One region of the Oceanobacillus sp. AG genome, then DNA from elsewhere that is predicted to be linked to it. Evidence: riboswitches for the same ligand, from Rfam matches in the RefSeq annotation. Region 1 holds a riboswitch; each other region holds the start of a gene.
What was found. Region 1 has a riboswitch for thiamine pyrophosphate ahead of thiM (hydroxyethylthiazole kinase). Riboswitches for the same ligand answer to the same signal wherever they lie in the genome.
Positions count from the first base shown of each region.

Region 2: linked by a shared signal. The riboswitch ahead of thiT (energy-coupled thiamine transporter ThiT) and the one ahead of thiM (hydroxyethylthiazole kinase) in region 1 are both predicted to bind thiamine pyrophosphate.
Region 3: linked by a shared signal. The riboswitch ahead of GN217_RS12700 (YkoF family thiamine/hydroxymethylpyrimidine-binding protein) and the one ahead of thiM (hydroxyethylthiazole kinase) in region 1 are both predicted to bind thiamine pyrophosphate.
Region 4: linked by a shared signal. The riboswitch ahead of thiW (energy coupling factor transporter S component ThiW) and the one ahead of thiM (hydroxyethylthiazole kinase) in region 1 are both predicted to bind thiamine pyrophosphate.

Region 1 covers NZ_WOWT01000012.1:24,311-32,048, reverse strand. Annotated here, with positions in the region: gene menC (o-succinylbenzoate synthase) at 1-1,053, shown strand, start outside; gene GN217_RS08010 (nucleoside triphosphate pyrophosphohydrolase) at 1,158-1,484, shown strand; gene GN217_RS08005 (DMT family transporter) at 1,496-1,732, opposite strand; gene GN217_RS08000 (Lin0512 family protein) at 1,771-2,130, opposite strand; gene GN217_RS07995 (cysteine hydrolase family protein) at 2,131-2,745, opposite strand; gene thiM (hydroxyethylthiazole kinase) at 2,747-3,526, opposite strand; TPP riboswitch at 3,634-3,735, opposite strand; gene GN217_RS07985 (hypothetical protein) at 3,820-4,128, opposite strand; gene GN217_RS07980 (hypothetical protein) at 4,433-5,071, opposite strand; gene GN217_RS07975 (hypothetical protein) at 5,183-5,392, opposite strand; gene GN217_RS07970 (hypothetical protein) at 5,528-5,710, opposite strand; gene GN217_RS18930 (HXXEE domain-containing protein) at 5,943-6,179, shown strand; gene GN217_RS18925 (HXXEE domain-containing protein) at 6,167-6,448, shown strand; partial or broken gene GN217_RS07960 (SDR family oxidoreductase) at 6,471-6,563, shown strand; gene GN217_RS07955 (DUF4367 domain-containing protein) at 6,643-7,738, opposite strand, start outside.
Region 2 covers NZ_WOWT01000013.1:94,858-102,595, forward strand. Annotated here, with positions in the region: gene GN217_RS08895 (YwpF family protein) at 1-263, opposite strand, end outside; gene GN217_RS08900 (hypothetical protein) at 420-1,157, shown strand; gene nfsA (oxygen-insensitive NADPH nitroreductase) at 1,182-1,922, shown strand; gene GN217_RS08910 (YhcN/YlaJ family sporulation lipoprotein) at 2,075-2,527, shown strand; gene spoVAC (stage V sporulation protein AC) at 2,545-3,018, shown strand; gene spoVAD (stage V sporulation protein AD) at 3,020-4,024, shown strand; gene spoVAE (stage V sporulation protein AE) at 4,032-4,382, shown strand; gene GN217_RS08930 (zinc-binding dehydrogenase) at 4,560-5,540, opposite strand; gene thiT (energy-coupled thiamine transporter ThiT) at 5,781-6,359, opposite strand; TPP riboswitch at 6,779-6,883, opposite strand; gene GN217_RS08940 (M3 family oligoendopeptidase) at 6,939-7,738, opposite strand, start outside.
Region 3 covers NZ_WOWT01000023.1:1,995-9,732, forward strand. Annotated here, with positions in the region: gene GN217_RS12690 (ABC transporter ATP-binding protein) at 1-548, opposite strand, end outside; gene GN217_RS12695 (ECF transporter S component) at 529-1,134, opposite strand; gene GN217_RS12700 (YkoF family thiamine/hydroxymethylpyrimidine-binding protein) at 1,152-1,736, opposite strand; TPP riboswitch at 1,816-1,917, opposite strand; gene norA (multidrug efflux MFS transporter NorA) at 1,979-3,151, opposite strand; gene crcB (fluoride efflux transporter CrcB) at 3,582-3,956, shown strand; gene crcB (fluoride efflux transporter CrcB) at 3,953-4,336, shown strand; gene GN217_RS12720 (S66 family peptidase) at 4,385-5,404, shown strand; gene GN217_RS12725 (ABC transporter permease) at 5,457-6,407, opposite strand; gene GN217_RS12730 (ABC transporter ATP-binding protein) at 6,400-7,320, opposite strand; gene GN217_RS12735 (cyclase family protein) at 7,604-7,738, opposite strand, start outside.
Region 4 covers NZ_WOWT01000015.1:74,017-81,754, forward strand. Annotated here, with positions in the region: gene GN217_RS09720 (5'-3' exonuclease) at 1-393, shown strand, start outside; gene GN217_RS09725 (PH domain-containing protein) at 404-823, shown strand; gene thiE (thiamine phosphate synthase) at 1,044-1,667, opposite strand; gene thiD (bifunctional hydroxymethylpyrimidine kinase/phosphomethylpyrimidine kinase) at 1,670-2,494, opposite strand; gene thiW (energy coupling factor transporter S component ThiW) at 2,525-3,010, opposite strand; TPP riboswitch at 3,097-3,202, opposite strand; gene GN217_RS09745 (Ger(x)C family spore germination protein) at 3,545-4,696, opposite strand; gene GN217_RS09750 (GerAB/ArcD/ProY family transporter) at 4,710-5,807, opposite strand; gene GN217_RS09755 (spore germination protein) at 5,817-7,319, opposite strand; gene GN217_RS09760 (DUF2243 domain-containing protein) at 7,551-7,738, shown strand, end outside.

The DNA of each region.
Region 1 (7,738 bases):
TTTGCAACAAGTTTCGGAACGCTAGAAAATCGTGACTTTCTACTGCTAGAGGCAAAAGACGAAAGTGGAACGATTGGTTGGGGAGAATCGGTCGCCTTCCGTGCCCCCTGGTACACCGAAGAAACGATGATGACGAACTGGCATATGCTTGAGGATTTTCTTATTCCACTCCTCCTCAATAAAGAATTGCAGCACCCGGATGAAGTGCGTGACACTTTTTCCCCCATCCGGAAAAATAATATGGCAAAATCCGCGATTGAAGGTGCAGTTTGGGATATCTATGCCCAGCAAACGAACCAATCTCTTGCAGCGGCACTTGGCGGGAAGAGTGAACAGATTGAGGTTGGCATCAGTATTGGCATTCAGCCTACTACCGATGACTTGATCCAATTGGTTCATGGATATGTGAAAGAAGGCTATAAGCGTATGAAAGTGAAAATCAAGCCTGGTAAAGATGTCGAAGTAATCCGGGCGTTACGCGAACACTTCCCTGATTTGCCGATTATGGCAGATGCTAATTCAGCTTATTCATTAAAGGATCTTGATACGTTAAAACAACTTGATGAATTTAATCTCATGATGATTGAACAACCACTCGCTTCTGAAGATATTATCGACCATGCCAAGCTGCAAAAAGAGCTGGAAACACCGATTTGCTTAGATGAAAGCATCAATTCGTTGGAAGATGCACGAAAAGCGGTGGAACTCGGAAGTACGAAAGTTATAAACGTGAAGATTGGCCGTGTTGGCGGATTATCTGAAGCGAAAAAAATCCATGATTACTGTGCGGAGAAAGGTATCTCTGTCTGGTGCGGCGGGATGCTTGAATCTGGAATTGGCCGGGCCCATAATATTGCGCTAACATCACTGCCGAATTTCACCTTGCCTGGTGACACATCCGGCTCCGACCGCTATTGGGAAAAAGATATTATCGCACCAGAAGTTATCGCGAATAACGGTTATATTACAGTTCCTAAGAAAGCTGGCATCGGTTATGAAATCGACCGGGAAGCAGTTGATGCATTCACGGTCAGTAAGAAACATTATCGTTAAATTGAGAGCGAACGTTTTTCTTGTCGGTATTTAGGGAACGATTGAATATAGGTAATTTCGGTTCCCCATATATTCGACAACAATGAAAAAGGAGTGTTTCCTAAGTGACGACGTATAATAAACTTGTCCGCGACGGTATTCCGGCAATATTGGAACAAAACGGTCAAGCCTTCAATACCGAAACCCTTAACCAGGATCGTTATATTATGGAGCTAAAAAAGAAACTGAATGAAGAAGTGATGGAATATCAAGATGCAGCAAATGACGAAGATGCATTAGAGGAACTTGCCGATATCCTCGAAGTCATGCAGGCCCTTGTCGGTATCCACGACACCACGATGGAAGAGGTAGAAAAACGTCGGGCCAAAAAGGCAGAGGAATATGGCGGGTTTGAAGAGAAGATTTATTTGGTTGATGTAGAGGAGAAATAGCGATGAGGTACTTAGACTTTCCCTAAGTGCCTCATTTTAACATGCCTTTTTTCCGGACTGCTCGAGCTTCCTCGCCCGGACATTCCCCTTATATATAAATTTCCCTGTCCAAAGAAAAGCACCAGTATCGCAAGCAAACCTGTACCAGTCAGAAAAGAGATGAGTGCACCTTCAATCGTCCCAATTCTCCGACCCAGTGAGGCGTTGACGGACGATTGACTGCCTACTAAAAGCCCACCCATCATCATACTTATTTGATTTACCAACTAAACTAAATGTCATTTCATTAATACCCAACCTCAACGACTGCATTCACAATATACATTAAATCATTTTCATCCTGTTGATCTTCAAGGAAAATACCGCTCGTTGTCGCCATACCTCCAGCAACGGTTTCTACCGTTACCGTTCCATAAGGAAGCAAACTTTTAATTTTTTCATGGTCAAGCTTTTCCTCGTCTTTTGGCACAGCGAGCTTAACGTTCACCCGCATATTGTTCAAGTCTTGACTTGGCAGCATTTTCCTTATTCCTGGCATGGAATTATAATGGATAGCATCCATAATCGCACGTTCGGCAGCTACATTTATGTCCTGGCCGTGGAGATCAATTCCCATTCCTGCTTCGATAAATAGAATTTCTTTCAATTATATTTCCCCTTTCCATTGTTTTTTTACTTCCACTGCGTGAACAACTTCTGCAAATGTTCCTTGGAGTAACTCTAATGCGTCGTGATGTAGTTTTTCATTATCCGAGACGACACAATTAGAGGGAACCGTTACGAAAAAATCTCTCATAGAAGCATCACGAGCAGTCGTGTCAATACACACATTCGTGTAAGCTCCAATAATCGTAAGGTGTCTTATACCATTTGAGCGTAATAAAAGCTCAAGATTTGTATGGACAAACGCGCTATACCGATGTTTTACGACAACTTTTTCTCCTGGAAGCGGAGTGAAATACTCATGAATTTCCGCTCCCCAGCTTCCAGGTTCACAGTAGGATAAATTACTTTTCTGATTGCTTCGGCCAAATCGTTCATTTGCAGAAGGGGATTCCGTCCAAGCACTATGTTCCGAGATCACATGAATCACTGGAATCTCACATTCTCGTGCTGCTTCTAGCAAATCCTTCATCTGTTTCATTTTTTCATAAAAAGCATGAATATCTTTCCCGCGTTTACCTGCAGTGCCTTCCGGATGGCAAAAATCATTTTGTAAATCGACTAGAAGTAGAGCTATGTTCCCGTTTGTTGTATTCATTCTAAATCTCTTGTAGCTTTTTATACGTATTCACCGTCTCCTGATCAAGCAGATAAAGCTGATCAAGTAAAGCAGGGATGAACGTGCCCGGCCCTTCCGCCTTTTTCATCGCAAGTTCCGCAGTTATCCCGTAAGCTGCAGTCACTTCCACACTTGCCTCATACAAGTCTTCGGCAACACTTAAATAAGGCCCAACGAGAGACGAAAGCAGGCACCCGCTTGCCGTAATATTTTGTAGCATGGTATGCCCATTATTACAAAGACTCATGCGCGTTCCGTCTGTAATGACGTCTGTTTTCCCTGTTGCAATAACAACCGTATCATATTCTTTCGCTACTGTTTGAGCAATTTTCGGATCAATCGATTCAACCGTAGAGTCAGGGCTTTTCATAATATCAAGCGCTCCGCCAAGTACGGAAATTTCCCCAGCATTCGCTCGGATAGCAGCGAATTTCACCTTTTCCAATAATTCATTAATCACTTTCGTACGGAATTTTGTTCCCCCTGCTGCGATGGGATCAAGAATGACTGGAATTCCTTTTTCATTCGCTTTAAGGCCAGCAAGCAGCATCGCCTCGGCCCGATCCTCGGTTAAAGTTCCGAGATTCAATACGACAGCATCCGCATGACTCGCATTCTCCTCCGCCTCTTTTGGTGTATTCGACATGGCTGGAGACGCACCAATCGCAATTAAACCATTTGCCGCAAAATTTGTCGCAACCTCATTCGTGATGTTATAGATAAACGGACTTTTTTCTCGAATTTTAGCAATATAGTTCATGTAAACTTCCTCCTTTTTAGTAAATTGAAATAGATTAAGGGCGAGGTAGTTTTTAAAAAAGAAAAACCACCCCGGGAATTGGAGTGGTTATTAATACAATTTAAGTATGTATACCAACTCCACTTTCCTACGCTAGTATGAACTAGATCAGGTTCAAAGGGATTAAGAAAAAGTCTTATCTCAGCCGACTGGCACCCCTAGTGGAAAAATATCTATTCTTTATGACTAGTCTATCTTATTTTTAATATAAAAGAAAGGGTTTGCGTGCGTGCACCCAAACCCTTTCTTTTATATTAAAAACCACCATATGGCACGAATCCGGGACCGTACTGCCAAAATCCCGGGCCGGGTCCGAAGCCAAGACCGTAACCAAATCCGGCCCCTGGACCGAACCCAGGACCGTATCCCGGTCCAAAGCCAAAACCTGGTCCTCCAGCGATTAAACTGCCACCTAAAAATCCTAGTCCTGCTCCTATTAATCCAGCTGCAAGCGGATCAATACCGCCACCTGGCCCAAACGGACCCGGCGGACGAGCCCGGTGCATTTCTGGATATGGTAATGGCGAATGATGCATCGGTACATGATTTACAAATCCATGCATGTATATGCTCCTTTTCAAGAAAAATTTTATCCTGTTCTTTCCCTTCCCTACAGCCTATGGCAGAGTACAGGAAACCGCACTAGACAAATCCCTATTTTTGACATGAAATTTGGGTCGGAAAACGAGATGAATCCTTTTTCTCAGGTGACTATGCATTCAGAATATCGAAAATACAAATTCCGTGAGCAACATGACAGTATTCCGGACATATAGAAGGTTATCAATCCCTATTGACCAGCTCATTTCGCCTAAGAGGAGCTATCAACGTCAGGATGTTAAGATTCCTAAATACCCCACTTCCCGCTTAAGACTTGCTCGGAAAAATGGTGTAAGACCACGAATAAATGAAATCAATAATAAAAACAATCCCCCAAACCATTGAAATGTTATACATCATTTCATTTGCATAAGGTGATGCCAAGTAATTGTCATCACCAATCCACGAAAGATCAGTCAGGTAATTCATCGCCTGATTGAGATCCTTTATTCCATAGCTCCAGAAAACAATCTGGACGGCTGCGAATATAAGTAAATGGAAAATGGAGCTGTATCGATTGATTTTGGCAATATATTTCGGGTCTTTTTGTCTCCTGATGATTTCTTTATCCCTTTCAGTAAGTAAGTCGATACCGCGCAAATTACCAATCTTCAAGCGCATCCAACGGTCCAACTTCCGGAAATCATTGATGCCAAAAGTGCACGCATACAAAATAAAAATCAAAATAACAATTTGAAACATCGAAATCTCGCCTGTTTCCCGGTAAATAAGGAGAGCAAGCACTCCCTCAACGATAAATAAGCCGAGAAAAGACAGCAGAAAGATAAGACTTAAATTCCGTTTGTTGAAAAAATAGCGGATGACCCCGAATAGAATTAATGAGATAAAGGACAGTATTTCTGCAGCGATAAAAATTTCCCATTGATGTTGGATTAGAAAGGTCATTTGGTGGCTCTCCCCTTTTGGAATTGGTTTAGGTTAATATGAAAAACACTCACTTGTAGTTTTACGGCGGAAGTGAGTGTTTGGTTTCAATGATTGCGCCTATAAATTCTCTTAAAACCATCGGATATGACTAAGTTGTATTTTTAACCTGTCTAGCTTTCTCTTGAATTTCCCCCGTTTATCGGTGATTAGTTGGATTTCAGATTTCAAAGCAATCTTTTCTGCCACGGTTTCGATTGTCAAGTTCTCTGTATTAATCCGTTCCTGGAAAATATCATGCGATAGTCCTGCGATACATCGATCGCTTTGTTTAACTCCCAAGGTTATATTCCCACTTCTAAACACGAGGGAAACCCAATATGTGAAGGTTGGGATATACAGTCCGTAAATCCCTGATTCTGTTCAACTAACATTCAGTGGGAGAGGTAAGGATATCCCCACTGAATGAGTTTCACTTTATGGCACGGGTTGCAATATCGGCGGTCCACCTAAAGACGAATCTTTAAGTCTTTTATAAGCAACATAAAAGGAAATCATTGCACCGATAACAAAGAACATGGCTGAAACAAAGGAAAGTTCTTCTAAAGATATTATCTCATTTGATGAGTTTGTTGATTTTGATTCTTGTGGTGATGACATAATGAGTACACCTCCAAATATCTTTTCCTTCTTTAATGTATTCAAGCGGAGAAAATATTTTACTCTTTTTAAAGGAAGACAGCCTTCAGATAATAACCTACCCGCCGATTGCCTTCCAGCCATGCGAAAAGTATTAATTATAAACTCGTATAAAGATAGGAATAATCATGTTAAAATACTGTTATAGAAAGGTTTTATAAAAGAGCATTTCTAAGAAAGGAGTTAAAAGGTTATGGATATCCATCTATTCATCCTAATTTTCACCATCATTTTCATGCTCCACAACCTAGAAGAAATCATGACAATTGAAAAATGGTTCAACAAAACGTATCCAAGAATTCGCAAAAGAATCCCTGCTTTTATAGAAGAAGAACTCAGGAAATTTGAGACAATGAATGCAGCCAGATTTTCTTTCGTTGTATTTTTACTTTCTATCCCAGTAGCTATTCTGATTGAATTACAACAATAACTGAGCATTATCTTCTATTTCTCGGGTTAAATCTGTTATTTGCTTTAAATATTTTCACCCATCCCTTACAATCCTTATACTTACGCAGCTATACTCCAGGTCTTTGGACTTCTGTATCACTGATCATTCCTTATTATATTATTCTTTGTTATCATATATCTAATACTGGTTTATTAACATTCAACAATTTATTAGGTGCAGTCGTAATTCTAATCTTGTTTATTCCTATTTTTCTTCTCAGTCATAAAGCAGCAGAAAAATGGAACTAACTCCTCGAGACAAAATTCAACAGTAGCAAATCTTGTCCTTTACTTAGCATCCGACGAATCCAGTTATTCCACTTGTTCTGAGTTTATCGTGGATGGTGGAATTACCGCAATGTAATAAACTTTTTACATCAAAAAAAACGACAGAGATTATCTAAAAATATTCCCTGTCGCTTTTTATTAGACGAAATGTGCTCTTACTCAATCCCCTCTGCTATTTGCAGAAACAATTCTTTCGGCATTTCAGACTCTTCGCCAATTAATTCAAGAAACACATCTTCATGTTCCCAAGTGAGACACATGAAACCATCATCATCAACCGCCAGATTACCTTCATTACCATTAATAGTGATTGTCTCCGTCTCTTCCCCTTCAAACATTCCATCATAATCCTCTTGTGAAGGATAGATGCTAAATACGAAGCCATTCCAATCTTCATCCTCATAAATGAGATAGACCATCTCTGACTCATCATCCGAGGAATAATAGGATTCCGTCATTTCATAGCCCTCCGGTACGAATGTAACATCGGGAATCGTATAATCTACATTTTCCTTAATTTCCTCAAGTGACATTTCTTCCTCGAGAAATGCAAAATCTTCTTCCCATTCCTCTTCCATTACAGCATTTTCTTTTACTTCTTCTGGAACTTCAATTGGCTCAACTTCATTCACATTCGACACCGTAGCTTCCGCTGTAACTTGAATAGATTCACCGTCCATTTCAAATTCCGCCTGAACAGTTTGTGATTGGATCAACATTGACTCTTTATCAACCTTCATTTCGGTCTCAAAGCTGTTGATCGTAATGTCGGAAAGGTCTTCTTCCAAGTCAATATCCATCGTCAAATCTCCCATTGATGTATCGAAATATGGTTCGATTAATTCCTCAAATTCTTCTCCCTCACCGGTTAACGTAAGGATATACTGATCCTCTTCCTCAGTCATTTCAAATTGATCAGCAAACGCCTCTAGTTTTTCAAGTTCACCTTCATTTAATTGGTCAAAGCTCTCTAGTCCCATTTCTTCTTCATCCGTAATGAACCATTCACCGAACATGTTCATATACACTTCTTCACCAACGATATATGTCTCCACATCCATAGAAATTCCAGTCATCCCCATCGTCATGTCTAAATAAAGTGTGTCCGGATCATGTGTGACGTCAGCCGTACCTTCAATCGATACATTCATATCCATAATCTCTGTATCGATCTTCATCTCTGTCGTATAACTTTCTAAATCAGCATTCGCTTGAATTGCCTGCTCCAATACTTGGCCTTCTGTTAACGGT
Region 2 (7,738 bases), on a different contig from region 1:
ATACCAATGATGGACGTCATGAAAGTTGCCAATTCATTCAACTCTGTTGTAATTTTGACATGGATAATCAATTCTTTATAAGTTTCTTTTAATTCTGTGAAGTAATCCAAGAGATCACGCTTCGTATATGCTTCGATTAACCAGCGATTTTCTTTATCTTCCCGATTAATACTTAATCCGTCGATTAGCGGGATATGTACGGTTTGATATGTATCTGAATGGAATTCTACAATTTGCAGCTGTTTTAATTTAAACGTCTTCATCCTAATTTCCCCCTCCATTTCGTTATATTGAAGTGTATCAAAAATTTTACAAGATGGGAATAAAACTTAACAATTTTTTAAAATGCAAAGCAACTGCATGTTTATAAAAAGTAGTGTACAATTGGATAGTGAAAAAACTACTAGGGAGCGGTTACTATGCGAATGATTCTTCCTGTCGCGCTCATTGTAATTCTTTTATCAGCTTGTATTGAAAACGATACGATTTCTCCAATTCATAAAGCTGATTTAGATCTTGAACCGTTGACAACATCCGCTGCAACAGAATCTGAACCATTGGATCAAGAACCTGAAGATATAGAGGACTACGCAGAGTTTACAATTAATGAAGAAATCGTCTCCCTATCCATCCGTGATATTCCAATACTCCATCAGTTTCTAGAAACTCAGAAAAAACCACAGCAAGCACTTAAAGAAATGGAACTGGAGAAGTATATATTGGGGCTCGAAGAATTCTTTATATTGCGTTTCTCCTGCCATCATGACCAATGTTCTTATCTTCTCTTACATCCAGATCAACATAAGCCTGCATTTCTAGTGGCAGATATGGCAACATATGAAAGTCACACGTTCTCTCCAGATGCAACAAAAGTGGCTTTTCACTTTACCCGCCCGGGAAGTGGACATTTGACTCCTGGTCATATTGTTATATTCGATCTTCAAGATTGGACGACTGTCTCAATGGTAAGGGACAATGAAAAAACAGGCAGCCTCGGTTTTTCATGGCCGATCCTATCATTCGAGTGGATAGATAATTCATCGCTTGCAATTGATTTTCCCGTTTTGACCGAACCGAGCGAAGAGGCTTGGGACGCTTGGAACGCATTAGAAGAACAACCTGCTATCACAACAACTTATAATCTAACAATCGAATAATTTTAATATAAAGGAGAGCAACCAATGAACGAAACAATTAAATTACTCCACAATCACCGCTCTATTCGAAAATTCACACCAGAGAAATTGACGAAGGATGAAGTAAAAACAATCGTAGAAGCTGGGCAACGGGCCTCGACTTCAAGTAATGTTATGGCCTATTCCATTATTGGCGTAACAGATGAAAGCATAAAAAAAGAATTAAGAAAAGTCTCTGGGCAACCCTACGTAGAGAAGAATGGCTACTTATTTGTTATCTGTGCCGATTTAAGCCGGATTGCTAATCTGGATTCGAACGGGGTACAAGGAAATGTTAAGCAGAATCTGGAAAGTACGGAACAATTCATCGTCGCGACTGTAGATGGTGCGTTAGTGACGCAAAATATGGTTATCGCCGCGGAATCTCTCGGGTTTGGCGCATGCTTTCTTGGAAGCTTACGGAACGATATCAACCGGGTTGACGAGCTTCTGAAGCTCCCGGCATATGTTATCCCGCTATTCGGTCTAGCTGTTGGCCATCCAGATCATGAGCCCGACATTAAGCCTCGCCTGCCATTCGAAGCAATATTCCATGAAAATACATATGATCAAGCAAAACATACGCATATAGAAGATTATGATCGAATCCTGTCAGATTATTACCAGCAGCGTGATTCAAATCTTAAAGATGATAACTGGTCGAAGCAAATGCTCCGAAAATATAACGTACCTACCCGTATGGATGTCGCAGCATACGTACAAAGCAAAAATATGAATAGACATTAAACATCAGGTTAACCTTGCCTGATGTTTTTTTCTTCTTCCCCAGCTTCTCCTAAATAATAGGAAGTAAATTCCAAGTATATTTCCGAGCGATTTCCCAATGCTAAAAACTGTAAGTTCAAGAACATAAGACCTTGTAGAAAGGTGTGATTCCAATGAAACCTAATGTATTTGCAGTTCCCTTCCTTCTCTTCCTTATATTGAGCGCTTGCGCAACGAATGACACTGGACAATCAGCAAGTGAAACAAACTCCTCCATCCTGCGCACTTCGACCAATTTTAAACAAGAAACAAGTAACCATGCAAAAGAACTTATTGAACAAGAGCATGATGTCAACGAAGTGATTGCAATCAATAATGACAAAGTGATTATGGTTGCCGTCAATCCAAAACATCATGACCGTTTGCAATTAAAAGACTTGAAGAAGGATCTGAAAAACACGGTTGAAACTACATTCAATAAACATGAAGTTGAACTATCAACAGATCAGAAAATCTTTCTCGAATTAAAGAAACTGGAACAACGGTTAAATAGTGGGGATTTATCCAAAGCTGAATTAAATAAAGAGTTAGAAAGAATCCGCAAGCTTTCTAAAGAACAGACGTAAGGAATGAGGTGTTTTACATGACAGAGCAAAAAAATGAGCAAAAGAAGGCTAAACAATATCAATCCTTTGAGGAAAAACGAGAGACGAAGCGACCAATTTTACTTAACTGTGTAAAAGCCTTCCTTATCGGTGGCCTTATTTGTTTAATCGGACAAATAATCACTACCTTTTATATTTATTATTTCGACTTTACCGAACAAACAGCAGGCAATCCAACGACTGCAACGCTCATTTTCATCACGATGATTCTGACAGGTTTTGGCCTCTATGATCGCCTAGGTCAATTCGCTGGTGCCGGTTCTGCAGTTCCCGTTACGGGGTTCGGTAATGCAGTTATTTCTGCAGCGATGGAGCACCGTACAGAAGGTTTTATTATCGGGGTAGGGACAAATATGTTTAAACTTGCTGGTCCCGTCATTGTATACGGTGTATTTGCCGCATTTATTATTGCATTAATCAAAACGATTTTCCTGCAATTGGGAGGCTTATAATATGTTACTTGGAAAGCAGACATGGGAATTTAAAAATCGGCCGGTCATTCTCGCTACCGGTATAACAGGAGGACCATTTGAAGCAGATGGCCCTCTCCGCAGTGATTTCGACCATTTATTTGATGATGGCTGGCTTGAAGAAGAGACTTTTGAGAAAGCACAGCAGCGTTTAATGGAAGTAGCAGTTACACTTGCATTAAAGAAAAGTCCGATTGAAAAAGAGCAGGTAAATTTCTTTATAAGTGGAGATTTAATCAATCAAATTACTCCTACAACATTTAGTGCCAAGTCATTGGCGATGCCTTATCTCGGCTTATTCAGTGCTTGTGCTACCTCTACAGAAGGGCTCGCATTATCCGCTGCTTTACTTGATGGCGGATTTGCCGACTTTATCGTAAGTGGCTCTGCTAGTCACCATGCCGCAGCGGAAAAACAGTTCCGCTATCCGAATGATTACGGCAGTCAAAAACCCCCGACTGCACAATGGACAGTTACCGGAGCGGGTTGTGCCGTTCTCAGTAAGCAAGGGAATGGCCCAACTGTGACCTCTGCAACAATTGGGAAAGTTGTTGACATGGGAATCACGGATCCTTTCAATATGGGAGGGGCAATGGCCCCTGCTGCAGTGGAAACGATTCAAACACATTTTAAGGAAAGAAACGTAGATGAAACCTATTATGACCTGATTATAACCGGGGATCTCGGTAAAATTGGAAGAAATACTTCTTTTGATTTATTAAAGCAACAAGGCATTCAACTAGAAGATAAGCAATACGTGGACTGTGGCATGACGATTTACGGTCCCGATCAACCTGTTCAAGCAGGTGCAAGCGGCACAGCCTGTTCAGCAATTGTCATGTACGGGCATTTTCTGAAACGGATGATGCAAGGGGAGTTTAAACGGATGTTACTCGTAGCTACCGGCTCTTTGCACTCCCCGTTAAGCGTTCAACAAAAGGATTCGATTCCTGCTATTGCACATGCAGTCTCAATTGAAATGGAGTGACTTGTTCATGATATTTTTCTGGGCATTTGTTATTGGTGGTCTTATTTGTGTTATAGGACAGATTATGTTTGATGTATTCAAGCTCAGTCCTGCTCACACATTAACAACTCTCGTAATTTTAGGCGCTATTCTTGACGGACTCGGTTTATATGAACCGTTAATTGATTTCGCTGGAGCAGGTGCGACTGTTCCGATTACAAGTTTTGGGAACTCTTTAGTCCATGGAGCCATGGCTGAAGCCGAGAAACACGGGCTGATTGGCGTTGTTACAGGGATGTTTGAAGTGACGAGTGCCGGTATTTCAGCAGCAATTATTTTTGGAGTTCTCGGTGCTATTCTCTTTAAGCCGAAAGCTTAGCGATCTGTAACAAACAACATGAAGAAAACAAATGCAACATTCTAGCGGGGTTGTGGATGGGAACACATTTCTAGCTGAAATTGACAGCGAAAAAGAGTACCTCTGCTTAATTACGTTACAGACCGTGGTTTTAAGTTCCGATAAAAAATAGGACCGGGAAATTTACCGGTCCTATTTTTACTCGATTAATAAAGCAATATTACCAAACTGGCTGTTCACTTCCAGATGATTGAACGCTTCTTGGGCATCATCCAGTTCAAAGGTTTTATCCATAATCGGTCTTATTTCATGCTTTTCCATATGGGCTAATACCTGTTGCAACTCTTCACGACTTCCCATCGTGGAGCCGAACAATTGATACTGACCATAGAAAAAGGCCCGTAAATTAAGGTCAATTTCATCCCCAGCTGTAGCTCCGTAAATAACAATTCTTCCGCCTTGCTTCAATACGTCCAACGAACGATTAAACGTCGCTGCACCTACACTGTCGATCACAAGATCAATCTGCTCGTTCTCCAATTCCTTTTCCCAATCACTTTCCGTTGAAATGGCAAGATCTGCTCCGATCTTCTGGGCCTGCTTCAACTTTTCATCACTTCTTGAAGAAACAATCACCCGTGCACCGATGCTTTTTGCAAATTGGATGATATACGTGTTCACCCCACTACTTGCTCCAGGAATAAATACGGTCTCCCCCGCTTTAATATTCCCTTTAGTCACTAACGCACGGTAACCTGTCAATGCAGCAAGAGCGAGCACACCGGCTTCTTCCCATGTTAAGTAATTTGGCTTCATTTCTACTTGTTCTTCATTGATAACAATTTTTTCGGCAAAAGTTCCGTGATCAGGCATGCCGAGGATGTCAAATCCTTTTGGTGGTGCGTCACTATTTTCGTGCCAGTTAAGTGATGGATTGATGATGACTTCATCCCCCACTTTAAAACGAGTGACATCTGCTCCAACTGATTCGACGATCCCCGCTCCATCCGAACCGAGGATTAAAGCTTCTTTATCGTTACCTCTCCGGTTCGGTATATAGAGATCTCTCCTATTCAGACCCGCTGTTTTTAGCTTTACGACAATTTCATTATTTCCTGGTTTCGGTTCTGGCATACTTTTTAGTTTTAATTCTCCATATTCTACAACAAATGCCTTCATTTCCACTTCCCCTTTCGTATATACTTTTATATCTATTCAGATAATTATCTTCTATTATCAGTGACTTTGGGCGAATTATCAACCAGAACGAATTGATTCTTTTTTATAATGTTGTGCTGAAAATCTGCGCCGGGGGAACTACGTATTCACTCTGAAACAGTTAACCTAAAAAAAATCTCTCCTTAATTTGGGAGAGATCATTATTTTTACAGTTGCAATGTGAGCGGATAGATTGCGGTTTTAGTTTGATGCTAGGTTGAGTAATGCGCGCGGCTGTTTATGGAATAGGAAAAATACAATCACTGCTGACAATACAAATGACGGGAACATGTACGATGAATTATAGATAATCGAATACACCCAAACGGATTGCCCCTCAATCGCTGCTGAACCGAAAAATACCGCCCCAGCAACGGTATGTGCAAGAAAACGCAACACAGAACCAAGCAGTACACCCGCCGTTATATACGTTAGGTACACTTTAGTCCGCCCGTCCCGTACCGCTTCTTGAACTTGTCTTGCGAACAGACCGGCAAAACCAATCACCGTAAAGGCAAGTGTATAATCAATGAACCCCTGAAGTGGCGTCAGAATATATGCGTTCCCCGTTGCAATCTGTAACATCCCCCAGAGGAAACCGGATACTAATCCACCTTTTAATCCCCAACGGAACGCTACTATAAATACCGGAATCATTGCAAAGGAGACCGAACCACCTTGCGCCCAGATTTTAAAAGATATTGGCAAAATATCTAAAAGTAACGCCAAAGCAGTGAAGATTGATACTTCAATTAAAAATAGTAGTTTATTAGACTTCATTCCTTATAACTCCCCTTTTTTTCACGTACTAACGGTCTGTAATACCCCCTCCTCCAAACATGAGGGAAACCCAAGATGTGAAGGTAGGGCTAAACAGTCCGTAAATACCTGATTCTGTTCAACTAACATTCAGTGGGGAGATAAGAATCCCCACTGAATGAAGTTTCACTCTATAAGCTATTTTAAATGGTGTTCAAAAAGGAGGATAAAAAAGACCGAGGTCGGCTAAGAGCGCAACGTCCTGTGCGGCGAAAGTTCCCCGCACCGGAATGTACGTAAATAGGTACATGAGGAGCGGAAAATCGAGCCAACGAGCTTTCTCTTTTTTTACCGGACTTTTCGAACAACCTTTTTAAATACAAAAAAAGCAATGCCAAGGGAAGGTTCCTGATGGGGAATCCGCTCACATTGCTTTTTATCCATCAAAAGACCATCATCCCTACGCTAGTACTAACTAACAGGTTCAAAGGGTCTGAGCAATCCTCGTTGCCCACTCTCAGCTATTAGCTCCCCCTGTTGGCTTTTTCTATGCTTTTTTCGTTAACCCTATTATAGCTAATGTACACTTATAAAACAAATTTACAGTTTAAGAAACGCTTCGACGTCCTTGATGCAAAGCTCGATTGCAGCTTCCCAGAAGTCCGGTTTTGTAAGATCGACTTGTAAATGTTTCATCGCAAGCTCTTCTACTGACATCCGTCCCGTATCTTCCAGTAATGCAATATAGTCATCTTCAAAGCTCTCTCCCTGCTCTTTTGCGCGGGCATAAATGCCAAGACTGAACAAATAACCAAATGTATAAGGGAAATTATAGAATGGTGTCCCTGTTATATGGAAATGAAGTTTCGACGCCCAGAAATAAGGATCATATTCATCGAGTGCATCTTGATAAGCTTCTTTCTGTGCTTCCACCATCAATTCATTCAATCTTGCCGGTGAGACAAAGCCTTTTTCTCTTTCTTTATAAAAATTTAATTCAAAGATAAACCGGGCATGAATATTCATAAAGAAAGCAACACTTCGATTAACTTTATCTTCAAGTAAAGCTTTCTTTTCTTCTGCTGTTTCTGCCTGTTCAACTGCTGCATCAGCGACAATCATTTCCGCAAAAGTTGAGGCCGTCTCCGCGACGTTCATTGCATAACGTTGATTAAGACCATGAACGTCATTCATCACATGCTGATGATAAGCATGACCAAGTTCATGGGCTAACGTGGCAACATTCGATGCTGTTCCAGAATACGTCATAAATATTCTCGTTTCCTTACTATCAGGAAAACTCGTACAGAAACCGCCAGGACGTTTTCCAGGCCGATCTTCCGCTTCAATCCAACGTTTTTCAAAAGCTTGCTCAGCAAAATCCGCCATCTTTGGGCTAA
Region 3 (7,738 bases), on a different contig from region 1:
ACCGGGTCTAAATTTGCTGTAGGTTCATCTAAGATCAATAGTTCCGGTTCCAATAAAAGAACAGCTGCTAGAGCAAGTTTCTGCTTTTGTCCTCCAGATAACTCGTAGATTTTTCGATTTTGAAAACCATTCATTCCAACGGCAGACAACACCTCCGAAATGCGCTCAGGCATTTCGGAAGGGGCAATTTTTCTGTTTTCCAATGTAAAAGCAAGTTCATCCTCTACGGTAATCATGCAAAATTGACTTTCCGGATCTTGAAAGACAATCCCGATCTTCTGATTGAGCTCTCCTTTTTGATAGTCTTGTATATTTTTCCCCCGGTGAAAGATGTCGCCGGAAGAAATGCCTTCTACTGTATCGGGATATAACCCATTTAGGCATAGAGCTAGACTGCTTTTCCCTGAACCGCTTGCTCCAATAAGGAGGGTCGTCTCATGATCTCTTAAGGAAAAGTGCAGTTCATTGAGTAATGGTTTATCCGAATTTTCATAGCCGAATGAGAAATTGTCCACATAAAGTAATGGATTAGGCTGCGTCTTTTTCACGTTTTTTCTGTATCTCCTTTCCTAAGGCATAGCCGCGAAGGACCCCAGTTTTTGCTAATTTGTCACTCAACCATTTCCCTAGGACACCCGCGAGAAGGGCACCACTGATGATGCGAACAGCTAACATCGCTATAAGTAATGCAGGGGCTAACGCGATATTTCCGGATGAAAATAAATTCCAAGTGAAACTGAAAACGGCTGCAAAGACACCGGAAAGAATTAAAATGCGTAAACGATAATCCTTCCATTTTGTTATTGCGAAGGCAAACTCTGCTCCTAAGCCTTGAATTGCAGCTGCTAGAATAAGTCCGGGTCCCGCGGCAGTTCCCAATAATACTTCGGTAACTCCTGCGATAAGTTCAGCTGTAAAGGCAACCCCCGGCTTCCGAATGATATAAGCTGCAACGATGGAAACAATGAACCAAATGCCAAAAATAATTTCATACCCAAACGGTGCGAGACCAAATGGAGCAAGAATATTACGAATACCTTGACCAACAAGAAAGAATGCTAAGTAAATGATCCCGAAGACGACACCTAATATCGACATGAGAACAATTTCTTTTAATTTCCAATGCTTTGTCATTTCACTTCTCCCTAGGTTTATTTTGTAGGACTGTTGGCGGAAAGGCTAAATGTCATGGTGACATGAGAGACTTTTTCTTGGACGAGTTCAAAGGATTCATGTAATGCATTGAAGATATCATGAACGTCTCCGTCTAATCTTGTTGCATAATGTGTAGAAGTAACCGTGACATTACGATGCTTTGATAGATTGATTTGTTCATAGATTTTATCCATGTAATCTTCATGCCCCATTGGATAAAGGGAAAATTTACAACCGGCGATTTGGAGGATCGCTTTCGCTTTTTCTTCGTTCAATGGTATGTCTGTTTCATCCATATACGCGTCAGCTTCCGTGTCACCAGGACAGCCGATGGAGAACGTACCATTCATAGCAACATGCTCCCCAGTATTCGCTGCATGTAGGAAGATTGCTTTTGCAACATCGAAAACATGGATCATTTTTCCGCGGATACACGTACTGACATCATCCGTTTCCTTCCAAACCTTGGAGGTATCAACCTCACTTAATGTTGATAGAATAATATCAACAAAATTATCACTCATCGGGTGCAGACTAAATTGACAACCTACAATACGACTAGTTCCACAATTGTTACGCATTCCAATCTCCTCCTATTGATAATAAAAAAACTGCATTCCTAAGGGGAATGCAGTTTACACATTAATTTTAACAACATAATATTCGTAAACTGCACTTCCCCACGCTAGTATTATCTAGATCGGGTAGTAAGGGTCGGATTAATCCTCTCAGCCACATGACGCAGCTCCCCTAGTGCTTATGTTTTGATATGCAGTTATTCTAATTCCAGATTGTATACATGTTTCGGTATTTTGTAAAGTATTTAATCAATTTTAATATCCGGTTTCTTCCAAAATATAGTGATAAGGAGACAGACGACAATAACGATCGAGCTGAAAACAAACGGATAATTGATATCTATATCAAATAAAACCCCACCAACTACTGGACCAAATACATTAGCAAGGGACGTGAAGAATGAGTTCATGCCGCCAACAAAACCTTGCTCATTCCCGGCGATTTTTGATAAATAGTTGGTAACAGCTGGACGAATCAGGTCAAACCCAATAAATACCGTGAAGGTTACCGCCATTACTTGCCAATAAGAATTAGCGAGTGTCATGGCAAAGACCAGCATAGCAGAAATGGCGAGCGACCAGCGAATAATATTGATTTCTCCGATCAACTTTGTTAACCAATCGAACAATACAACCTGGAAAATCGCTCCGATAATCGCACCACCTGTAATGGCAATCGCAATGTCAGAAGGAGTGAATCCGTGCTTATGATCAGTATAAAGGCTGAAGAAAGAATCAAACGCGGCAAGACCGAATGTTGAAATTAAAATAACAATAAAAGCGATGAAAAACATCGGCATAAACACTTTCCTCAAGCCACTTTTGCCGAGTTCTTCGGTCATATCAGCCATATCGTCTGTTTTCGACTTCGGCTCTTTTAAGGATAAAATCGAAACGAAAGCAACAATTAAACCACACGCCGCAGCAGAGAAGAACGGTACACGCGTACCAATCTCTGCTAAGAAGCCACCAATTCCTGGTCCGATAATAAATCCGGTACTAATCATCGCTGACATATAGCCGAGTGCTTTAGGCCGCGTTTTCAGCGTCGTAATATCCGCGATAAATGCGGTAACAGCAGGCATGATGAATGCGGCACTTATTCCTCCGAGAATTCGTGAGGCGAACAATACTTCAATTGTTTTACCAAGACCAAATAAAAACTCGGAAAAACTGAAGATAAAAAGACCAATGACAATCATGCGTTTACGCCCATATTTATCAACTGCTTTTCCAGCCAAGGGCGAGAAAATCAATTGAGCTAAAGCGAATGCAGCCGTTAAATAACCGACAACAGTACCACTGATGCCGAGTTCATTCATAATAGTTGGCAGAACCGGTATAACAAGTCCAATTCCTAAAAATACAAAGAATATATTTGTAAGCAGAAGCGTCAATGTCCAATCTTTCTTTTTCATAGCTTTTTCTCCTAGGTGATATGATATTCTGTACTAAACATAGAAATTTTACTCTGATTCGATGAGAGATGCAAGCATATATTACTATTTATTATAACTTAATTTTCGCAACCTGAAACAATTTAAGCAAGCTAGCAATTGTAGTAATCATCTCTCGTTTTATTCTCCCATTTTGCGCATTATGTATGCTCGATAGGATGGCTGAACTGCTTTGACTTTTACAAATGCGACAGTTGCTTGCGTTAATATCTTAATAAAGTGAAACTTCATTCAGCGGGGGGGGGGTCCTTCTCCTCCACTGAATGTTAGTTGAACAGAATCAGGGATTTACGGACTGTATATCGCCCGCCTGAACATTTTGGTTTTCCCTCATGTTTAGAGATGGGGGTATTACAGACTGTTAATACGTGATAAAAAGGATGTTGGATGAATGATTTATATCTATATTGGACTTGCCGGAGCATTCGGAGCGATGCTGCGGTATAGTATAGGAATTCTAATTATGACAGAACATGTTTTTCCCTATGCGACGTTATTGGTTAATTTGATAGGGAGCTTTTTACTTGCGTGGCTGACTTACGGACTGTTTAAAAGGATTCATCTGGATGAAAAGCTGAAAACAGCGATAACAACGGGTTTTGTCGGCTCGTTCACTACATTCTCCGCTGTCAGTGTGGAAACGGTTGAGTTGTTCCAAAATCAGTCGATGTTACTTGGGTGCGTCTATGTTTTTGTGAGTTTGGTTGGAGGGCTTGGTATGTGTGAAGTTGGTTTTCGGGTTAGTAGGGGAGTTGGAGAGAAATGAACTGGCTGCAATTATTGCTCGTTGGCATTGGCGGGTTCTTCGGTGCGATTGCACGTTATATGATTTCAAGAAAATTGAACAATCCGGAAAAAGCTATACCGGTGGGTACACTCCTCGTCAATCTGACAGGGGCATTCATGCTCGGGTTTCTTATGGGGACTGGGGTGGACGCGCTATTACTTCTCCTATTAGGAACAGGTTTCTTAGGTGCCTTTACGACATTTTCAACGTTGAAACTCGAGATGAGTTCGTTGTGGAGAAGGGGGGATAGACGGGAGTTTTTCTTTTACGCGGTTGTAACGTATGTTTTTGGAATAGCATTGGCATTTCTAGGGGGTATTATTGGCGTTATTTTTAGAAGTATTGTAATTATGAATTAAAAGTGCTATTCTATCCTAAATATTTATTTGAAAAAGGGGGCGTATGGAATGCAAGCGATTCAGTTTCCAATACTTGAAAAAGAAGCGACAATCGGCGTTACAGCTCCGTCGTCAGGTGTGTCACTGGAATTACATGAATTAATCCACAAAGCTAGGAAGCGGTTAGAAGGAAAAGGGTATCGCATGCAAATTGGAAAGACGGTTTGGAATCAAGATAAAGCGAAGGCGGCACCAGCATTGGAGAGAGCGGCTGAATTTAATAGATTAATGGATGATGAAGCTGTTCAATTGATATTCCCTCCTTGGGGCGGGGAACTTCTGATTGAAATGCTCGAACACGTGAATTTTGAAAAAATCCAATCAAAGTGGATACTAGGTTATTCGGACACGAGCTTGTTATTACTCGCCATTACGTTGAAAACCGGAATTGCAACTGCACATGGCACGAATCTTATAGATGTAAGAGGAGAATCCTCTGATCCGACTACGGCTATGTGGGAGCAGGTATTATCAACGAAGCAGGGGAACTCTGTTGTTCAATATTCTTCTCGGAAATATCAAAAAGAATGGCAATTTGATAATCCGACGCCCCATATCTTTAATTTAACGGAACCAACAAGGTGGAAGAGTGTTACAGAGGAAAGCGTAAAAATGGAAGGGCGTCTTCTAGGTGGTTGTATTGATGTAATCAGACATCTGATTGGGACAGAATATGGGGATATTGCTCGTTTTCGTAAACAGTTTACAAAGGGAGAGCCGATTATTTGGGTTATGGAAAACTGTGAATTAGCAACTACGGACTTACGGAGAACGCTTGTGCAGATGAAGCTTGCAGGTTGGTTTAAAGAATGTGCAGGAATTATGTTTGGCAGAAGTCCAGCGAACGATCCAGTAGATAACTATACAGTTGAAGATGTTTATAATGATTTATATGAAGAACTTCAAGTTCCAATTATCTATGATGTGGACTGTGGGCATGTTCCACCCCAGATCACATTTATAAATGGAGCGTATGCGGAAGTTGAAGTAGCTGATGGAAAAGGAAAGATTGTACAGCATTTTAAATGAAACTGGGATATACAATAAAAGGTTCCGCTCATTGGCGGAACCTTTTAATTCGTTAGTGACCTGCAACATCCCGCTTCGCAAAGAAGATCCAGGTAATCGCAGCGAAAATAATATAATAGACAACTAGTACGGTAACGGAAAAACCGAGTGTCATTTCTTCTATCACTGGTGTGTTCCCGTTAAAGTACTGGGATAGGTCTGTATTTGCAAATAGAATGTATTTCGCCCAGTCCCGTTCTATGAAGAAGAATACAATCTGGTTTCCAGCTAGCATGAGGAAAATTGCGAGTCCAATTGCTAGCGCGCTGTTTCTGAAAATGGAAGAGATCATAAAGGCGAATGTCGCCATCATAAGCAAGTTCACGAGACTGAAGCCGTAATCGGTTATAATCTCCCCAATAACCGGAACATATTCCACTCCATCGCCTTTTTCAAGAACGATATGAGGATTCATCCCGTCAAAGCCGATGAAAATTCCTCCGATAATCCATGAGAAGAGGAGCACGAATAAAAACGTTATAAATGAAAATATTAATACGGCGCTATATTTTGATATTAAGATTTTCGTCCGTGAAATTGGTCGGATGAGAAGCAGCTTAATCGTTCCCCAGCGGAATTCGTTAGCAAGAATACCGGCAGCAACGATGATGGTAAAGAGACTGACAAGGGAAAGCAGCATCTCATTTTCCATTACAAATTGCCACGCACCGTAACTTTCAGGCATAATATCATGTTCTAAATAATAATTATTGATTTCAATGAACGTTGAATTAAAGGACTCCATATCGGGAAATTCTTCCGTATCTTTCATGTATTCGGCATTCTCTGTTTCCAGCGTCTCTCTCCACGTATCTTCTTCATATGTCATAAAGTCCCCATAAGTTTTTGCCAACAGGCCGACCCCAATAATGATTAATGCCAGTATGACATACATTGCCCAAGTCGATTTCAAACGGTAGATTTTAATCACTTCATTTTGTATGAGATTTAGAAAATTAGTCAATGATATTCTCTCCAATCAGATCAAAGAATTTATCTTCGAGAGTTGATTTGGTGACTTGCACTTCATAAATGAGAATATTTTCTTTCACCAAATCGGAAATGAGTAGCGGGATATTCTCCTTCTCGGTTTGGAACGTGATTTTACCGTTTGTTTGGGCAGCAGGTGTTTTACGATTGACGACTTCAAGGGCTTTTTCAAGTGGTGTTGCTTCCATTTCCACTTGCAGCAGTTGTTGTTCGCCTGCTGGTGTATTTTCTTTCACAGCTTGAATCGCCACAAGTTCGCCATTTTTAATAATGCCGATCCGGTCGCACATTAACTCGATTTCGGACAATAGGTGGCTGGAAATGATAACTGCAACATTATGTTCGGTTGCAAGTTTCCGGATATATTGTCTGATTTCTCGAATGCCGGCAGGGTCTAGTCCATTCGTCGGTTCGTCGAGTATGAGAACGGATGGCTTATGTAATAAAGCTTGGGCGATTCCTATTCGTTGTCGCATCCCAAGTGAGTATCGGCCAACTTTTTCATTCATTACTTTTTCCAGACCGACAAGTTTAACCGTCTCATCAATTCTTTCCTGCGTAATCCCTGGAATCATCCTTGCATATTGTTTTAAGTTTTGTGCGCCTGTTAAAAAGGGGTAGAGCTCTGGATTTTCAACGATTCCGCCAACTTCACGGATTGCTTCTTTAAATTCTGTTTTAATACTTTTGCCGAGAATATGTACGTCGCCTTCTGTGAGTTTCATTAACCCTACCATCATACGGATTGTCGTTGTTTTCCCGGCACCATTTGGTCCAATGAAGCCGAATACTTCCCCTCTATTAATGGTAAAGGAAAGGCCTTTAATGATTTCTTTATTGCCGATACGTTTTCGGACATTCGTCAATTGCATTGCAATTTCGGTCATTCTATTCCCTCCTCTATCGTGTTCTCTAGGTGGTACGGAAAAAGGGGTGGGAAAGTTTCATTTTTACTGATTTTGGTAATAATATATTCAAAAAGATGATCGGCAGAAATGTTTTTCTAGCCGATCATCTTTTACTGTAAGGGCACTTCCGCCTTTGATTTAAGGGGAGCTATGCTTTTATATTACCCCATACTTTTTTTGCTTCTGTGCTACCTCACTGAATGAAGTTTCACTTTACGAATAAACCAAGAATACTCGTGACTTCAGTTGTGAGAGATTTAATTTAGGGTAGTATTGCGAACGATCGTACAGGAAATCCACTTGCTTTTTCAGGCTTTGGAACGATATTGAAAATGATGGCACCTTTTGTTGGAACTTTATCCAGATTGGTTAGCAGTTCGATCTGATAGGTGTCTTG
Region 4 (7,738 bases), on a different contig from region 1:
TTGTTTACAAGAGAAAACTTCTTTGAGAAAAAAGGGATATATCCACACCAAGTCGTTGATATGAAAGCATTAATGGGAGATAGCGCAGATAATTACCCAGGTGTAAAAGGAATAGGGGAAAAAACGGCGCTTCGATTAATTAAAGAGTATCAATCCATTGAAGGACTTCTAGCTAATACGGATCAATTAACAAAAGGGATCCGTACCAAATTAGAAACCGATCTTGAGATGCTTCACATTTCAAGGGAACTTGCTGAAATTAAATGTGATGTACCCGTCTCTTGTGAGCTGGAAACGGCACAGAAAAGATTTGATCGAACAAAGATTGAACCGAAACTGGAATCGCTCGAATTTAAAAATTTAGACCGGATGCTCGCAATAAGTGCCAAATAGGAGGAAGTCTATGTATTTTCCATCCATAAGAGACAAGTGGATAACTGGCATCGTCTGGATAATTTCGCTACTTGGGATATTATTTCCACTCTTAAAAGGGCAGGTTACAACCATGTTCATTATGTTCGGATTAGCTGCATTTCTACTCTGGTTCTGGTTCCGGACTGGATATAAAATAGAAGGGGACAAGATAAAAATCTATTATGGCCCGATTCGGCAGACTGTTCATATCCCGGACATTAAATTAATTGCTTTGTCAAAAATGCCGCTTAACTCTCCGGCACTATCCTTAAAACGAATACAAATATCTTGTAGTAAACTTGACGTAGTTGCTATATCGCCGGAAAATAGGGATCAATTCATCTCTATGCTCTTAGATATAAGACCGGAGATTCCGGTTGATGACCGATTGCTTCCAAAAAATAAATAAAAATACAGCCTCGTACAAAAATGTATGAGGCTGTTTTCTATGCTTATTCTTTGATATAAGGTAGATGCCTTGCGTATCGATTGTTAAATCTTTTACGTATTTTATCAACGCCCAGAAGGCACTCTTGTGGTGAATATAAAGCGCTGGAGCAGATTCCATTGTATACACCGTCCATAATTTCCTGTCTGTTATTTGCCATAGCGAACAAAAAATAAGAATATTATAATTTACTTACTGCTTCTTTTATATCTTCTGCTCTCGTTACAGCGGATATGAAAGAAACACCATCAGCTCCAGCTTTTAATACTGAGCTCGCATTTGTTGTATTAATCCCACCGATTCCGACTATCGGAAACTCAGGGAATTCTGCACGCAAGAAACGGATCCAATCCAACCCGACACTAGATTTTGCATCCACTTTCGTTGTAGTAAGGAACACTGGACCAGCACCTATATAATCAATATATTCTAGCGCACTATTATTTAATTCGTCCTGATTTGAAACAGATAATCCAATGATTTTATTAGGAAACATCTCCCGTAATTCTTTCACCGATTGATCATCTTGCCCGACATGTATCCCATCTGCATCTAATTTGTCTACTAATTCTACATCATCATTAACAATAAATGGAATTTGATGTACGCTACAAACTGTCCGCAATTCTTTTCCTAACTTAATTTTACTATCTCCTGAAAGGGAGCCTGGGCCTTTTTCCCGAAATTGGAAAATTGTAATTCCAGCTTGTATAGCTTGCTCCAGAACAGCAACGGGATTACCTTTAACATTTTGACTTCCCATAATGAAATATTTCCTTAAGCTTAATGGATTAAATGATGACATCGTTACTCCACCTCAGTTGTCGTTAAATTATTTGTATGGATACGCGGTGCCCAATGATTTGTCGGTCCGCTACCAGCTCCTAAGTCCAAAGAATACTTGATCGCGAGCGTTACATAATGTTTTGCCTGTTTAACCGCAATGTTAAGAGGGAGGCCTTGGCTTAGATTAGCAGTTATCGCTGCTGCATACGTACAACCTGTACCATGTGTATTATTTGTATTTATTCGGGGAGCCGAAAAGCTATGGATCCTTGAACCATCATAAAGGAAATCAACCGCATCGCCTTCGCGGTGACCGCCTTTAACTAGTGCAGCTTTCGCGCCAAAATTTTTCACAAGCATTTCGGCAGCCTGCTTCATGTCCTCATCGGTTTCAACTTTTTCATCTATTAGATATTCTGTTTCTGGAATATTTGGAGTTACAATTGTTGTAAGAGGGAGCAAATTCTTCCGCAAATAATTACGGGAATCGCGTTCAATCAATGTGTCACCGCTTGTGGCAACCATGACCGGGTCCATAACATAAGGTGCATCCAAATGCTTAATTTTATTATAAATCATTTTCATCATATCCTGATTGGCAATCATCCCTGTTTTAAATGCATGGATAGGCATATCAGAAATAATCGAGTCTAGTTGCTGTTCGATCATTTCTAGAGAGACGTGGGAAACAGCTTGAACACCTGTCGTGTTTTGGGACACGATGGAGGTGATAACCGACATCCCATAAGTTTTCAATTCCTGAAACGTTTTCAGATCGGCGTGAATTCCAGCACCGCCGCTCGGGTCCGTACCCGCTATCGTTAGAGCACATGCAACATTCTTCATTGAACATTCTCCTTCATCAACTTACTCATTTTAATTTTTTATTAAGCCCTTGGTGTAAACTTTAGATACAACGAGCAGTCCAAGAATTGCTCCAGATATACTGCTTACAAGGAATGGGGGGATGAAAACAAATGCACCGGCCGATGTCCCCATAAATACATAAGCAAATGGCACTGCAAATAATGCACCAATAACCCCACTGCCAATCCCTTCACCTAATGCGGCGAGCGATTGCTTCTTGGTTTGCTTATACAGGAACCCTGCAAGAAAAGCGCCGACCATTGCACCTGGGAAGGCTAATAAGGTTCCTAGTCCGAGCATATTGCGTAATAGACTGATCATGAAAGCAATAATGACTGCCGGACCGGGTCCCAAGGTGACAGCGGCTACGACATTAATCGCATGCTGTACTGGATAAGCGCGGGCTACACCGGCAGGAAACCAGATTAATTGTGCGCTGATTGTTCCAATTGCGATAAAGACGGCCATCGTCGTGATGAGACGGGTTTTATTCATACTTGACCTCCAATCTTAAGGGGTAAAATCAACCAATTAAAAAGCCAGGTCATGATTAGACCTGGCTTCACAAGAAAATAGTTATGAGAACAATCTCACTACTTCCCTACGCTGGCATTAACCAGATCAGGTCGATAAGAGTCGGAAACACACTTTCCTCTCAGCCCAGTTAGGGCACCCCTAGTAGTTTCATATTATTTAGTTCGAATCTAGCATAGCAAAAGTTTTCATAAATGTCACATGTTTTGAAAAAAGGTATAGACAAGAACCAGTTTTCTCTATGGCTTCACTAGGATACTTGTCCACCTCAATTTCTCCAACCCGGTAAGCTTATAAATGGATTGCACGGATTCGGTTAGCAAAACGGGGAATGATTTCAGTTGGTGTTATCACGCATTAAATCGAGCATAAACTGTCCGACATAGCGTGCGAATTCCTTATTTGAGCATAGTAATAAAGGTTGACTCCTTCTTCTTTAAGGCGGTTAAATAAAAAGACGGACAGCTAAACCATGAAGGTTTAGCTGTCCACTTATTAATCAATCGCCCCAAAGTTGACAATTGTCACATCGATATCAAATTCTATTTTGGCATCTTGATATTTTTCCATCCATTCCTTGTTAGTCGTCTTACTTCCTTTTCTTGAAGTGATATACTTTCTCCCAAGACCCAATGCATCTGAGTTTACTTCTTGAAGTTTCGCGAATAGGTTTTCATATTCTCTTACAAAGTATTTCTCTATATCACGTTCGAATTTCCGAGAAGTATCTTCTGATTTAATGTCCATTGGGATTGAGGTTTCTAATAATTCCAGTTTCATTGTGATATCTGCCTTAAACGCTAACGAATCAGAGTCGACAATTTTTATTTTCCCTTTACCTGTATTAAGCATTAAAGAAAGATAAATCGAATCTTCAATTTCTGACGGTTCTCCTTTATAAGCAATTATCTCGTCCAGATAATTTTCACGAGGGACGCCTACATCAATTGGGGTTCCTCTCAAACGCTGTCTCAATAAATTAGCCATGAATGATTCTTTTACTGATATGCTAGCAACATACTGGTCTGCCCGAAAAGCGGCTGCACCAGTTAGTGTAGGTTTACCATCCACTACGTCTATTACTGGAAGTATCGGATCAATGCCGACTTGTTGCACTAATCGCGTGAAAAACTGTAAGGTAATTGGTGGTAAAGTACCCTTTTCGACCTCTTTACTTATTAAGTCTTGTAAATACTTTGTTCGATTTAATTCTACACTTTGTTGCTCTATTTCAAGAATTTCTCTTGCAGTTTGATTGGTTACGGCTAGCTGCATAATGTCAGAAACAGTTGCATCACGAACTAGTGTATTAAGAAAGGGAAGAATACCCGATTCAGCTGCTTCTCTTCCGTAAAATTCTATATTGATTTTTCCGGGGACTAATGGATAGGGCGATTGTTTTTCAGCTTCTACACGGGCTTGTTTAATTGTATGACCCCTTCCAGTCAACAAACTAGTCATATCTGGAGCATTCGGATCAAAAATATAAGGAACGAGTGTCGTTTCAATCATTCTTTTTTCCCCTTCATCTATTAGATCAACTCCGCGTGTATTAATGATTGCCAACTTCTCAATTTGTGTTGTTTCCAGACAAGCCTGCAGAAATACAATAAATATGAATAACGGTATTAACTTAGCAGTTCGCATGTATTCACCCTCCTTATTTCTTCCGTATTTTTTTCTTTAAAAGAACGAGTGGCAAAAGAAGGAAGGGATAAATATATACAATCCCATAGGATACCCTGCTAACATTATCAATCAAACGCTGAATGATAAAATGCTCATTAAAAAAAGGGATCAGAATTAGAAGGATACTTGCACTTGTGTAAACACTAATTTCGTTCGAAAGATTATAAATACGTTTCGCTATATAACTTATGCACCACATAAGAAGAATCACTTTTGGCATCGCAACCATCATCCATTCTGCAATGACAACGTAGTCCAACCGCTCGATGATAGGAGAGGTTTGAATTTTAAACAAGTTTAATACAACCCAAATTCTTCTTTCCAATTGAGCTGGACTTAAAAATCCAATCGCTATGTTTGTAGAAAGAAGGACGAGGAAAGTGAAATAGGATAGTCCTAAGAAAACAGGCTTACCAATCTTTTTTTTATTTGCTACAAAGGGATAGATAAAAAACAAGATTTCAAATCCTGTAAATGTATAAGACGCAGCAATTGTGCCTCGTAAAATATCCATTATATCTTTATCCATCACAGGCAGAAAGTTGAGAAAATCCATTTGTCGAATTGGTTGAATTAATAAAACAAATAACCAAGAAGAGAACATAAAGAAGAGAAAGGTGACGCCAACAACTGCTTTTAGACCGCCAAATACCGTATAGATAGCAATAATAAGAAGCATACATCCCAGCACGAATGCATTACTATCCGGTAAAACAAAAACCTTAATAATCTCGATATAGGTTACGAGTGTGGATAAGATATAGAATATAAAATAAAGGATGTATACCGTTCCGAGCACTTTTGAAATAAAACAGCCAAATAGGTCGGCCTGAACGCCGAGGATATCCGTATTTTCATATTGCCTCAATATATATAACATGACAAAAAGGAGCAGGGCAATATAGAGGTAGGCAATGAGTATCGAAATCCATGCGTCATGCCCTGCTTCCATAAAGACAATTCGTGGGATTCCAATCAATCCAACACCCAGCTGCATGGAGGCAATAATAAAAAGCATATAGAAAGAACGGAATTGTTCACCTTTTGGTATTTGAAGATTAATTTTCATATACAATCCCTACTCATCAACATCTCTTCTTTCCGCAGCTCTCTCTTTGTTAAATAATTGTTTATCCTTTGGTCGATACGATAAAAAGCGTTTATATTTCGTTTGCTCCGGCAGACGGTAAAAAGATTTGTTAAAATCTGCAAGTCGGAGGGGGTACAATGGCGCGAGGTATGGTCTGCCTAAAGACTCTAGACGAACTAAATGGATGACTAATAAACAGATACCAAACATCAGCCCGATAATCCCGTAAAAACCAGCAAGGAAAAACAGTGGGAAACGAACAAATCGTATCGTATTACCCATGATATAACTAGGCGTCGCATAAGAAGCTAAAGCACTCATTGTAACTAATATGATCAGAATGTTACTCGAAATTCCAGCTTGAACCGCTGCAGTTCCAACAACCACACCACCAACAATACCTATCGTCTGACCCACTTTGGTAGGTAGTCTTGCTCCAGCTTCCCGTAATAGTTCAATTACGAGTTCGATCAAGAATACTTCAATAAGCGGCGGAAATGGAACAACTGCTCGAGATTCACCGAGCGAAACTAGGAGCTGGGATGGGACTAGTTCGTAATGATACGTAGTTGCAACGACGTACATTGGGGTTAACAGTAAAGTTACAAATGCAGCAAGAAAACGAAGAAAACGGACAAACATGCTTAACGTCCAATGAAAATAGCGGTCTTCTGTAGACTCAAAGAAACTAAATAATGTAGAAGGTGCAATTAAAGCAAACGGGCTGTCTTCAACCATAACAATAATTTTACCCGATTTTATTGCATACATAGAGCGATCCACCAATTCAGAAGATACAAATTGCGCAAATATAGAGGTAGAGGAATCTAAAATATATTGTTTAAGCATATGAATGTCTTCTACCATATCAATCTCGAGATCAGTCAACCGTTGTCTCATTGTATTAACATCTGTTTCGTTCGCAACTGATTTAAGATAGATTATTCTCGTTTCTTTTGGATTTCTTTTACCGACTTCAACTTTTTCCATTGCGAGGTCTGGTGTATTCATCCGCCAATTGATTATATTTAAGTTACTTTCAAGGGACTCGGTAAAAGCAATGAGCGGACCAACAACTACTGATTCCGTCTCTGCTTTTTCCAGTGCCCGTTTTTCCGTTTTACCCAGTTCGTACATGATAACTCGGTTTTCTTGTTCGACGTAGAGACCAACATAGCCCTCCGTAAGTTTATTTCGGATCGTCCTAATGCTGGACACTTGTTCCCCCGAGGAAAGCGGTATTTCACTTAATATGGAGTCTGCTGTACATTCTGTTTGCATATCTAATAAGTTATTCAAGACTTGTTGCTCGATTTTAGTCAAATCAATAAGATAGGGAATATAAAAAACAGCAACCTGCTTATTTTCTTGTTTATAAACCGTAAAACTCAGATCCTGACTATTGAGAACCTCTGTTTTAAGTTTGTCTTCAAATTCATCCATAGAAAGCGGGAAATCCGCTTGATTTGCTTGTTTTTTTACAGGGCGCATAAGTGACCTCCATGTATCTAACTAGTCCATTTTAGTATGGATAAATTGGTTAAATTTATCCCAGATTTCCTCTTTTTTGATCAAAAAACTTATTACTAACTGGAATAAGGATATAGGCTTAGTATTAAATCCAGATTTTCTTACACGACATAGCAAACTATAAAATAAAAACGCTTATATTTGAGGCTGCTCGAGGAAACACTATAGATATTTAGTGTAAAGGAGAAGAAAATGACTGATAGTAACAGGAACAAGCATAAGAACTTACCGATTTACTCAGACCGTAACTTGTGGTCTGGCATTCTCTTTGGGGTTGGTCTCATCGCGTTCATAGATGAGACGGTATTTCATCAAATTCTGCGCTGGCATCATTTTTATGACAAATCAACGACTGATATCGGGCTAATTTCTGACGGTCT